One region of the Ensifer fredii genome, then DNA from elsewhere that is predicted to be linked to it. Evidence: predicted binding sites of a transcription regulator. Region 1 holds the regulator's gene; each other region holds the start of a gene.
The links. Region 1 encodes HrcA, which represses chaperone genes, less so after heat shock. Its sites were predicted from a motif close to GTTAGCACTCNCNNNNNGNGAGTGCTAAC; they were not measured.
Positions count from the first base shown of each region.

Region 1 (3,277 bases):
GCCATCCGGGCGGCAAAGCAAGATACTTCTGAATCTCAGGATACCAACCAGCCAAATGCCGCACATGCAGTGGTTTAAAGAAATCCGTGTCCGCAGATAGCATTTCACCGGCCCATATATACCAGCCGGTGGTGTCGCCTTCGGGCGGATGACGCAAGCCATTTATGGGCGTTTTACCATCCCAGCCGTTCAGAGCGATCCCTACCTTCATCCCTGGTGGTGAAAGGTAGTAAGCCGTGCCGTATTTCGCGCAGATTTCTTTCTGCGCATTTTCGACTGCGTCGGTCAGGTCCAACCTCCTCCGCCCTCAGGCGGCAGGCGTCTCGCTTTCCGCGGCGGCGACCTTCGGGCCACCCTTGGCGACGCCGACCATGGCCGGGCGCAACACGCGCTCGCCGATCGTGTAGCCGGCCTGGACAACCTGGACGACCGTGTTGTTCGGAACCTCGGTGTTCGGAACCTCGAACATCGCCTGGTGGAAGTTCGGATCGAATTTCTGGCCGGTCGGGTCCAGCTGCTTGACGCCGTGGCGCTCGAGCGCCGCCAGCATGGAGCGCTCGGTCATCTCGACGCCTTCGATCAGCGCGGCGAGGCCGGCATCGGCGGATTCCCTTGCTTCGGCCGGAATGGCTTCCAGCGCGCGGCGCAGATTGTCGGAGACGGCCAGCATGTCGCGCGCAAAGCCGGCGACGGAATAAGACTTGGCGTCCTTCACCTCGCGCTCGGTGCGCCGGCGCAGATTGTCCATCTCGGCGGCGAGGCGAAGATATTTATCGCGCAGCTCCGCACTTTCGGCCTTGGCGAGCTCCAGCGGGTCCGGCGCAGCGGCAGAAGTCTCGGCCTCCGGCTTCTCCACCGCGTCCGGCGCGGCGGCCTTTGCAACCTCTTCCGGCGCTGCGGCCTCAGCTCCGTTCTTGTTCGTTTCGTCGGTCATGACGGTCTCCGAATGTCTTGTCTTTGGCGTGTTCGGCATCATCAAACCAGCGGAAGTCGCTTTGCTTGAACGTTCTGTTGCCTGGATTTGAAGCCGATATCGAGGTTTGAGCCCGAAAAATCAAGGGTCCAATCGGTCTATTCGTCCAAAAGGATTCGCTCAGCGCGACAGTCGCGACATGAGCTGGGCGGTGTAATCGACCATGGGCACGATCCGGGAGTAATTGAGCCGCGTCGGGCCGATGACGCCGACGGCGCCGACGATCCGGTCGTCGCTGTCGCGATAGGGTGCGACGATCAGCGACGATCCGGAGAGCGAAAACAGCTTGTTTTCCGAGCCGATGAAGATGCGCACGCCCGGACCGCTTTCGGCAAGATTGAGAAGCTCGATCAGGCTGTCCTTCTTTTCGAGATCGTCGAACAGCATGCGCAGCCGCTCGATGTCCTCGCTTCCTTCCAGGCCCTCGAGCAGGTTGGCACGTCCGCGCACGATCAGGCGCGCCGGCTTCTCGTCGCCCTCGCTGCCCGACCAGATCGCAAGGCCGCGCTCGACCAGGTCCTGCGACAGCGCGTCGAGTTCGCCGCGCACGGTCTTCTTGACCTTTTCGAGCTGGGCGCGCAGTTCCGGAATGGTCTGCCCGGCAAGATGGGCATTGACGAAGTTCGCCGCCTCGGTGAGCTGCGCGCTGGTGACGCCAGCCGGCAGCTCGATGATGCGGTTCTCCACCTGGTCGTGATCGCCGACGAGGACCGCAAGCGCCTTGGTTGGCGCGAGCCGGATGAATTCGACGTGTTTCAGCACCGGATCGCTTTTGGTGGTGATGACGAGGCCGGCGCCGCGGGACATGCCGGAAAGCATCTGGCTTGCCTCAGTGAGAAGACTTTCGACCGGTTGGTCCCGCCGCACCTGCCGCTCGATCGAGGTCCGCTCCTCGGTGGAAAGCTTGCCGACCTGCATGAAAGCATCGACGAAGAAGCGCAGGCCTGTCTGGGTCGGCAAGCGGCCCGCACTGACATGCGGCGAATAAATGAGCCCTAGATCCTCGAGATCGCTCATCACGTTGCGCACCGAGGCGGGCGACAGCGACATCGGCAGGAGGCGGGAGAGATTGCGTGAACCGAGCGGCTCGCCGCTTTCCAGATAGGTTTCCACGATGCGGCGGAAGATCTCGCCGGAGCGCTCGTCCAGCGTCGATGCGATCCCCTGCTTTTGAGGGTTGCGCAGTACCATGTCACTCCATGCAAACAACCGTTCGTGTCGCCGAAGAATATAGTGATCCGCCGGGGCAATGGCAAAAGGGAAAAATCACCGTCCCGGCCCGATATCAGGCGGTTCCCTTTGGGGGCGCCATGATCTAGAAGGCTGCTGAGAACACAGGAGTTGAAGATGCGGCCATCCGGCAGAAAAACCGACCAAATGCGCAAGGTTTCCTTCGAGCGCAATTTCTCCAAGCATGCGGAAGGGTCCTGTCTGGTGCGCTTCGGCGACACGCACGTGCTCTGTACCGCGAGTCTCGAAGAGAAGGTCCCCGCCTGGCTGCGCAACGGCGGCAAGGGCTGGATCACGGCGGAATACGGGATGCTGCCGCGGGCGACCGGCGAGCGGATGAAACGCGAGGCCGCCGCCGGCAGACAGAGCGGCCGCACACAGGAGATCCAGCGGCTGATCGGCCGTTCGCTCCGGGCCGTCGTCGATCTGCCGGCGCTCGGCGAGCGGCAGATTTCGATCGACTGCGACGTGCTCCAGGCGGATGGCGGCACCCGAACCGCCTCGATCACCGGCGCCTGGATTGCCCTGCACGACTGCCTGAAATGGATGGAAGCGCGCAACATGATCAAGGTCGAGAGGGTGCTCAAGGACCATGTCGCCGCCATTTCCTGCGGCATCTTCGCCAACCAGGCGGTGGTCGATCTCGACTATCTGGAAGACTCGGCCGCTGAAACCGACGCCAATTTCGTCATGACGGGCAGCGGCGGTCTCGTCGAGATCCAGGGAACGGCGGAAGGAAAACCCTTCAGCGAGGAAGAGTTCGCAAGCCTGATGCAACTCGCCAAGGACGGCATCGCCGAGCTCGTGGCGCTGCAGAAGCAGGCGATCGCCGGCTAGCGGTAGGCGGGGCGCGCGCGCCCGCTTTGGCTGACAGAAGAGAGGATTGGCATTGGCTCCGGCTCTTGAAGGCATCCTCGAAACCGCACTCTATGCGCACGATCTGGATGCGGCCGAGGCATTCTACGGCAACGTGCTCGGACTGACGCGAATCACGCGGGCCGGCAACCGCCACGTCTTCTTCCGTTGCGGCGACGGCGTGCTGTTGATCTTCAATCCGGCGGAAACGGTGAAGCC
Region 1 covers NZ_CP024307.1:380,558-383,834, reverse strand. Annotated here, with positions in the region: gene NXT3_RS01885 (immunity protein Imm33 domain-containing protein) at 1-295, opposite strand, end outside; gene grpE (nucleotide exchange factor GrpE) at 308-934, opposite strand; gene hrcA (heat-inducible transcriptional repressor HrcA) at 1,094-2,164, opposite strand; gene rph (ribonuclease PH) at 2,321-3,040, shown strand; gene NXT3_RS01865 (VOC family protein) at 3,093-3,277, shown strand, end outside.

Region 2 (3,277 bases), 480 kb from region 1:
GCCGAAGAAGAGGCTCGCAAGCCAATTGGTCTCCTGGAACAGGGCATAGGCGGACGAGAGGCCCAGGATGACAAAAAAGCCCGGCATCACGAAGAGCGTGCCCGCCACCACCCCGCCGCGCGTGCCGTGTAGGAGCCAGCCGATATAGGTGGCGAGTTGTTGCGCCTCTGGGCCGGGCAGCAGCATGCAATAGTTAAGCGCGTGCAGGAAGCGGCTTTCCGAGATCCAGCGGCGCTCCTCGACGAGTTCCCGGTGCATGAGCGCAATCTGTCCGGCCGGCCCGCCGAAGCTCAACAGGCCGATCCTTGCCCAGACCTTCGCGGCTTCGGCAAAGGTCGGATGGGCGGGCGGAAGGCCCGCCGATACCTGGTCGTTCACGTCCGCTTCCCCTTGCCGCCGTGCGATACCCAATCGTGCTTCTCCTCTCTCGCATCGCGCGCCCAGCGGTAGAGCGCGTCATAGAGAATCATCCCCGCCTCGAGCTGTTCGAGGTCGCCGGCATACATTCGGGATAGGCCAAGCGATACGGCGAGAAGACCGGCCGCTTGCGGTTCCAGCTCGTGCCTGTCCGTGTCGGCACCGCGGACGATCCGGGCGACGTGCTCGAGCGCGGGAAAGGAAAGGCGGAATTCCTTGACCATCGTGTCGAAGGTGCAATCGTCGCCGCGGTGGCTCCAGAACACGCCTTCGATGTCGAACGGCGTTGCGTCGAAGCGTTCGCCGACCGCCTCGACCTCGGCCGGCGAGACGTAGAGGAACCTGGCGCGCGGATCGACGAAGCGGCGGATCAGCCACGGGCAGGCGATGCGGTCGATCTTCGGCCGGGATCGCGTCACCCACACCGAGCCGCCCGAAGGGTCGGCATTCGGCAGGCTCGCCACCGGGACGAGAGGCAGACCCGCCTCGCGCCACGCTTCGAGACCGCCTTCCAATATTTCCGCAGACGCGCCGGCGTGCCGAAGCCATGCGGCAACGCCTTCGCTGAGCTTGCCGCCGTGCTTGCAGAGCGCGACGACCCACTGTCCTTTGTATTCGTCCGCCCATTTGGGCGCATCGGCGTGCGTCCGGTGGAACGAGGACGGTACGAGATGGGGATCGGCGGTGAAATCGTCCTCATCGCGAACATCGATGAGGACGGGAGCTTTCGGCGTGCCGACCAGCCGGGCAAGTTTTTCAGGAGAGATGGAGTTGAACGAGGCCATGATACGACGTCCTTGATAGCTGTTGGACGCGAAATTCCAGCATGACGCCTCGTGGGGCATTCGCTTACCCCATAGATCCATCAAACAAAAAACGGCATTTCATGTCAACGCTCGCGGCCGGCAAAAAAATCTCGAAGCCGATCCTTGACTCGTTCGGTAGCCAGCCTTATCTCGGCGGCGCTAGCACTCTTTAAGCAGGAGTGCTAACACCCATCCACCGGATCGATGAACGATCCGCAATGTCATTTGATCGAGGGATTAGACAATGGCAAGCACCAACTTCCGTCCGCTGCACGACCGCGTTGTCGTCCGCCGCGTCGAGTCTGAGGAAAAGACCAAGGGCGGCATCATCATTCCGGACACCGCGAAGGAAAAGCCGCAAGAAGGCGAAATCGTGGCTGTCGGTTCGGGTGCCCGTGACGAAAGCGGCAAGGTTGTTCCGCTCGACGTCAAGGCTGGTGACCGCGTCCTGTTCGGCAAGTGGTCCGGCACCGAAGTCAAGATCAACGGCGAAGACCTTCTGATCATGAAGGAAGCCGACATCATGGGCATCATCGGCTGATCGGCCCGCAACCCCAACTTCCGTAATTTGAAACCGGGTGCGTCCCGGAACTTCGAAACCAGGAGCTTTCAAAAATGGCAGCTAAAGAAGTCAAGTTCGGCCGTACCGCGCGCGAAAAGATGCTGCGCGGCGTCGACATCCTCGCCGATGCGGTCAAGGTGACGCTCGGCCCGAAGGGCCGCAACGTCGTTATCGACAAGTCCTTCGGCGCTCCGCGCATCACCAAGGATGGCGTTTCGGTCGCCAAGGAAATCGAACTCGAAGACAAGTTCGAGAACATGGGCGCCCAGATGGTCCGCGAAGTCGCTTCGAAGACCAACGACATCGCCGGTGACGGCACCACGACCGCAACCGTTCTCGCCCAGGCGATCGTTCGCGAAGGCGCCAAGGCCGTTGCTGCCGGCATGAACCCGATGGACCTGAAGCGCGGCATCGACCTCGCCGTCACCGAAGTCGTCAAGGACCTGCTCGCCAAAGCCAAGAAGATCAACACCTCGGCAGAAGTCGCCCAGGTCGGCACGATCTCGGCAAACGGCGAAAAGCAGATCGGCCTCGACATCGCTGAAGCGATGCAGAAGGTCGGCAACGAAGGCGTCATCACGGTTGAAGAGGCCAAGACCGCCGAGACCGAACTCGAGGTCGTCGAAGGCATGCAGTTCGACCGCGGCTACCTGTCGCCCTACTTCGTCACCAACCCGGAAAAGATGGTCGCAGACCTCGAAGACGCTTTCATTCTCCTGCACGAGAAGAAGCTCTCCAATCTTCAGGCGATGCTCCCGGTTCTCGAAGCCGTCGTTCAGACCGGCAAGCCGCTCCTCATCATCGCTGAAGACGTCGAAGGCGAAGCTCTTGCAACGCTCGTCGTCAACAAGCTGCGTGGCGGCCTGAAGATCGCTGCCGTCAAGGCTCCGGGCTTCGGCGACCGCCGCAAGGCCATGCTCGAAGACATCGCCATCCTGACGGGCGGCACGGTGATCTCCGAAGACCTTGGCATCAAGCTCGAAAACGTCACGCTCGACATGCTCGGCCGTGCGAAGAAGGTCTCGATCTCCAAGGAAAACACGACGATCGTCGACGGCGCCGGCCAGAAGGTCGACATCGAAGGCCGCGTTGCCCAGATCAAGGCCCAGATCGAAGAAACCACTTCCGACTACGACCGTGAGAAGCTGCAGGAGCGCCTTGCCAAGCTCGCTGGCGGCGTTGCCGTTATTCGCGTCGGCGGTGCGACGGAAGTCGAAGTGAAGGAAAAGAAGGACCGCATCGACGACGCCCTCAACGCGACGCGCGCTGCCGTTCAGGAAGGCATCGTACCGGGTGGCGGTGTTGCCCTGCTGCGCTCTTCCGTCAAGATCACCGTCAAGGGTGAAAACGACGATCAGGACGCCGGTATCAACATCGTTCGTCGCGCTCTGCAGGCTCCGGCCCGCCAGATCGCGGAGAACGCTGGCGATGAAGCCTCGATCGTTGTCGGCAAGATCCTCGAGAAGAACACCGACGACTTCGGCTACAACGC
Region 2 covers NZ_CP024307.1:857,660-860,936, reverse strand. Annotated here, with positions in the region: gene chrA (chromate efflux transporter) at 1-378, opposite strand, end outside; gene NXT3_RS04095 (chromate resistance protein ChrB domain-containing protein) at 375-1,202, opposite strand; gene groES (co-chaperone GroES) at 1,468-1,764, shown strand; gene groL (chaperonin GroEL) at 1,839-3,277, shown strand, end outside.
Region 2: a site for HrcA is predicted at 1,382-1,410, ahead of groES (co-chaperone GroES). Genes of this name have one in related genera too.

Region 3 (3,277 bases), on a different replicon from region 1:
AATCGAGGCCGCATCCTGTAGCGCGGTGCGGACGACCTTGGCAGGATCGATCACGCCCATCGAGAAGAGATCGCCGAATTCCCCCGTCTGGGCATTCCAGCCATGGGAGAATTCCGCCTTCTCGCGCAGCTTGCCGACGATGATCGAGCCTTCCGCACCAGCGTTTTCCGCGATCTGCCGCGCCGGAGCTTCGATGGCGCGGCGAACGATCTCGACGCCGACCCTCTGGTCGTCATTGACGGTCTGCACGCCATCGAGAGCCTTGACTGCACGCAGAAGCGCCACGCCGCCACCTGGCAGGATGCCTTCCTCGACTGCCGCTCGCGTTGCATGCAGCGCATCGTCGACGCGGTCCTTGCGTTCCTTTACTTCGACTTCCGTCGAGCCGCCGACGCGGATGACCGCGACGCCGCCGGCGAGCTTGGCAAGGCGCTCCTGCAGCTTCTCGCGATCGTAGTCTGACGTCGTCTCTTCAATCTGCGCCTTGATCTGCGCGACGCGGCCGTCGATGTCGGCTTTGGTGCCGGCGCCATCGATGATCGTCGTGTTCTCCTTCTCGATCGAGACCTTCTTGGCGCGGCCGAGCATGTCGAGCGTGACGTTCTCCAGCTTGATCCCCAGGTCTTCGGAGATCACGGTGCCTGCCGTCAGGATTGCAATATCCTCGAGCATGGCCTTGCGCCGGTCGCCGAAGCCAGGGGCCTTGACCGCCGCAACCTTTAGTCCGCCGCGCAGCTTGTTGACGACGAGGGTGGCAAGCGCCTCGCCTTCGACATCCTCGGCAATGATGAGGAGCGGCTTGCCCGATTGTACGGCAGCTTCGAGAACAGGCAGCATCGCCTGCAGGTTGGAGAGCTTCTTTTCGTGGATCAAGATGTAGGGTTCCTCGAACTCTACCCGCATCTTATCTTGGTTTGTTATGAAATAGGGTGAGATATAACCCCGGTCGAACTGCATTCCCTCGACCACCTCAAGTTCCGTCTCCGCGGTCTTGGCTTCCTCGACCGTGATCACGCCGTCATTGCCGACCTTCTCCATTGCTTCGGCGAGGTAACGGCCGATCTCCGCATCACCGTTTGCCGAGATGGTGCCGACCTGGGCGATTTCCTCATTGTTCGAAACTTCTCGCGCTTTGTTTTTCAGCTCGGCAACGAGCGTATCGACGGCGAGGTCGATGCCTCGTTTCAAGTCCATCGGGTTCATGCCGGAGGCAACGGCCTTTGCGCCCTCCCTGACGATCGCCTGCGCGAGCACCGTCGCTGTCGTGGTGCCATCTCCGGCGATGTCGCTCGTCTTCGAGGCCACCTCACGCAGCATCTGCGCGCCCATGTTCTCGAACTTGTCTTCAAGCTCGATTTCCTTGGCCACCGTAACGCCATCCTTGGTGATGCGCGGTGCGCCGAACGATTTATCGATGACGACATTGCGGCCTTTTGGCCCCAGCGTCACCTTCACTGCGTTCGCAAGCGTATCGACGCCGCGCAACATGCGATCTCGGGCATCGGAATGGAATTTTACGTCTTTTACACCCATGATTTGCTCCTTCGCTGAATTCTGGTCAGTGGCAGCTCTCAGGCGGCCTTTTTATCCGCGCCCAAATCTTCGATGATGCCGAGCACGTCGGCTTCCTTGAGGATCAGCAGGTCCTCGCCGTCGATCTTGATCTCCGTGCCCGACCATTTGCCGAAGAGCACGCGATCTCCGACCTTGACGTCCAGTTCGACGAGTTGACCTTGCTCATTGCGAGCACCCGGGCCGACGGCGATCACCTCGCCTTCCTGCGGTTTCTCCTTGGCTGTATCGGGGATGATGATGCCGGCTTTGGTTTTCTCTTCGGACGAGACGCGGCGGACAAGAATGCGATCGTGGAGCGGTTGGAACTTCATGCCTTCCTCCTGGATAAAATCAATCGGTGATGCTCTCCGCCAGATGAATGCACTGCGGACGGGCAAGGCCGCTCCGGCTACTGGCAGCGGTTGATTCTGGTTCAGTTGAAAGCTGAATTCAAGAGTTTTTAGCACTCGTTGGTCGAGAGTGCTAAAGTGCCGCAGCAAACCGATGGAGCTTTGGCTCACACCGACCTCGAAAGGCCAACGAGCTCTGGCTCGGTTGAGACGGCGGCTTAACCAAGTGGGCTGGCCCCGCGCTTGGGTAGAAGACCGACTTGCGGCGAGGAAGCGATATCGAGGGGATTTTCAAAGAGAGCGGCAACACCGCCTTTATGGAAAGCTGGCGATTAGGAGGCGCACTTGTCGGGAGCAGCGCCTCATCGCGCGGCGGGTGTTATTGAACAACGCGATTAAAGCCGGGATCCTCCAGAGGTTCCTGGGCACGCGGCGAGACCATACGAGACGCCTCCTCTACGAGCATCTCGCGCAGCCAACGACTTGCCGGATCACTGTCGTGAAGGGCGGGCCACTGGATCGCTTCGATAAACGGGGGAAGTGGCAGCGGAAGCTCGACGATCTGCAGGGGTATTGTTTTTGAGAAATGCTGCGCCAGCCGTAGAGGAATGGTTCCTATACGCTCGGTGCCCAACAGCATTGGCGGGATCATGCTGAAGCCCTGTACTGCGACCTCGATACGTTTCTTGAAACCATGCTCGAGCAAATACCATTCCTCGAACGAGGGCTTCCGCGTATTTCCGAACTTCACCGCAACGTGGCCCATCGACATGTATCTCTCGAATGTAAGCGGCTCCGACAGCTGCTCGTTCGTTCGGCAGCCGACGCACACAAATATATCCTCGAACAGCGCAGCGTGAGGATGCAACGACATGCGCGCTTCCGGCATAATCAGAAAATCGATTTCGCCTCGCCGCAGAAGCTCCTCGAAGTCGTCGGCAATCGGCAGACAATCGAAGCTGACGCCAGGAGCTTCCCGCGCCGCACGCTCCACGATCTTTTCGAAAAACACGAGCGTGACGTAATCGGAGAGCACGATTTTAAAGCGGCGATCCGAGTGGGCTGGTTTGAACGCCTCCCAGGAAACAATGGAGTGCTGGATCTGCAGCAGAGCCTCGCGCACCGCCGGGGCGAGCCCTTCCGCCCGCGGCGTCGGGATAAATTCGCGCCCCGCCATTGTGAACAGCTCATCACGAAAATAGCTGCGCAACCGGGCAACGGCCGCGCTCATTGCCGACTGGCTGAGATTGATGCGACGCGCCGCCGCCGTAAGGTTACGCTCGCTCATCAAAGCGTCGAGCGCGACGAGGAGATTTAGATCAAGGCCCTTGAACCGCATGCGTCATCTATCCAAAACGTGGATGGTTGCCACC
Region 3 covers NZ_CP024309.1:383,557-386,833, forward strand. Annotated here, with positions in the region: gene groL (chaperonin GroEL) at 1-1,533, opposite strand, end outside; gene groES (co-chaperone GroES) at 1,572-1,886, opposite strand; gene nodD2 (transcriptional regulator NodD2) at 2,284-3,243, opposite strand.
Region 3: a site for HrcA is predicted at 2,014-2,042, ahead of groES (co-chaperone GroES). Genes of this name have one in related genera too.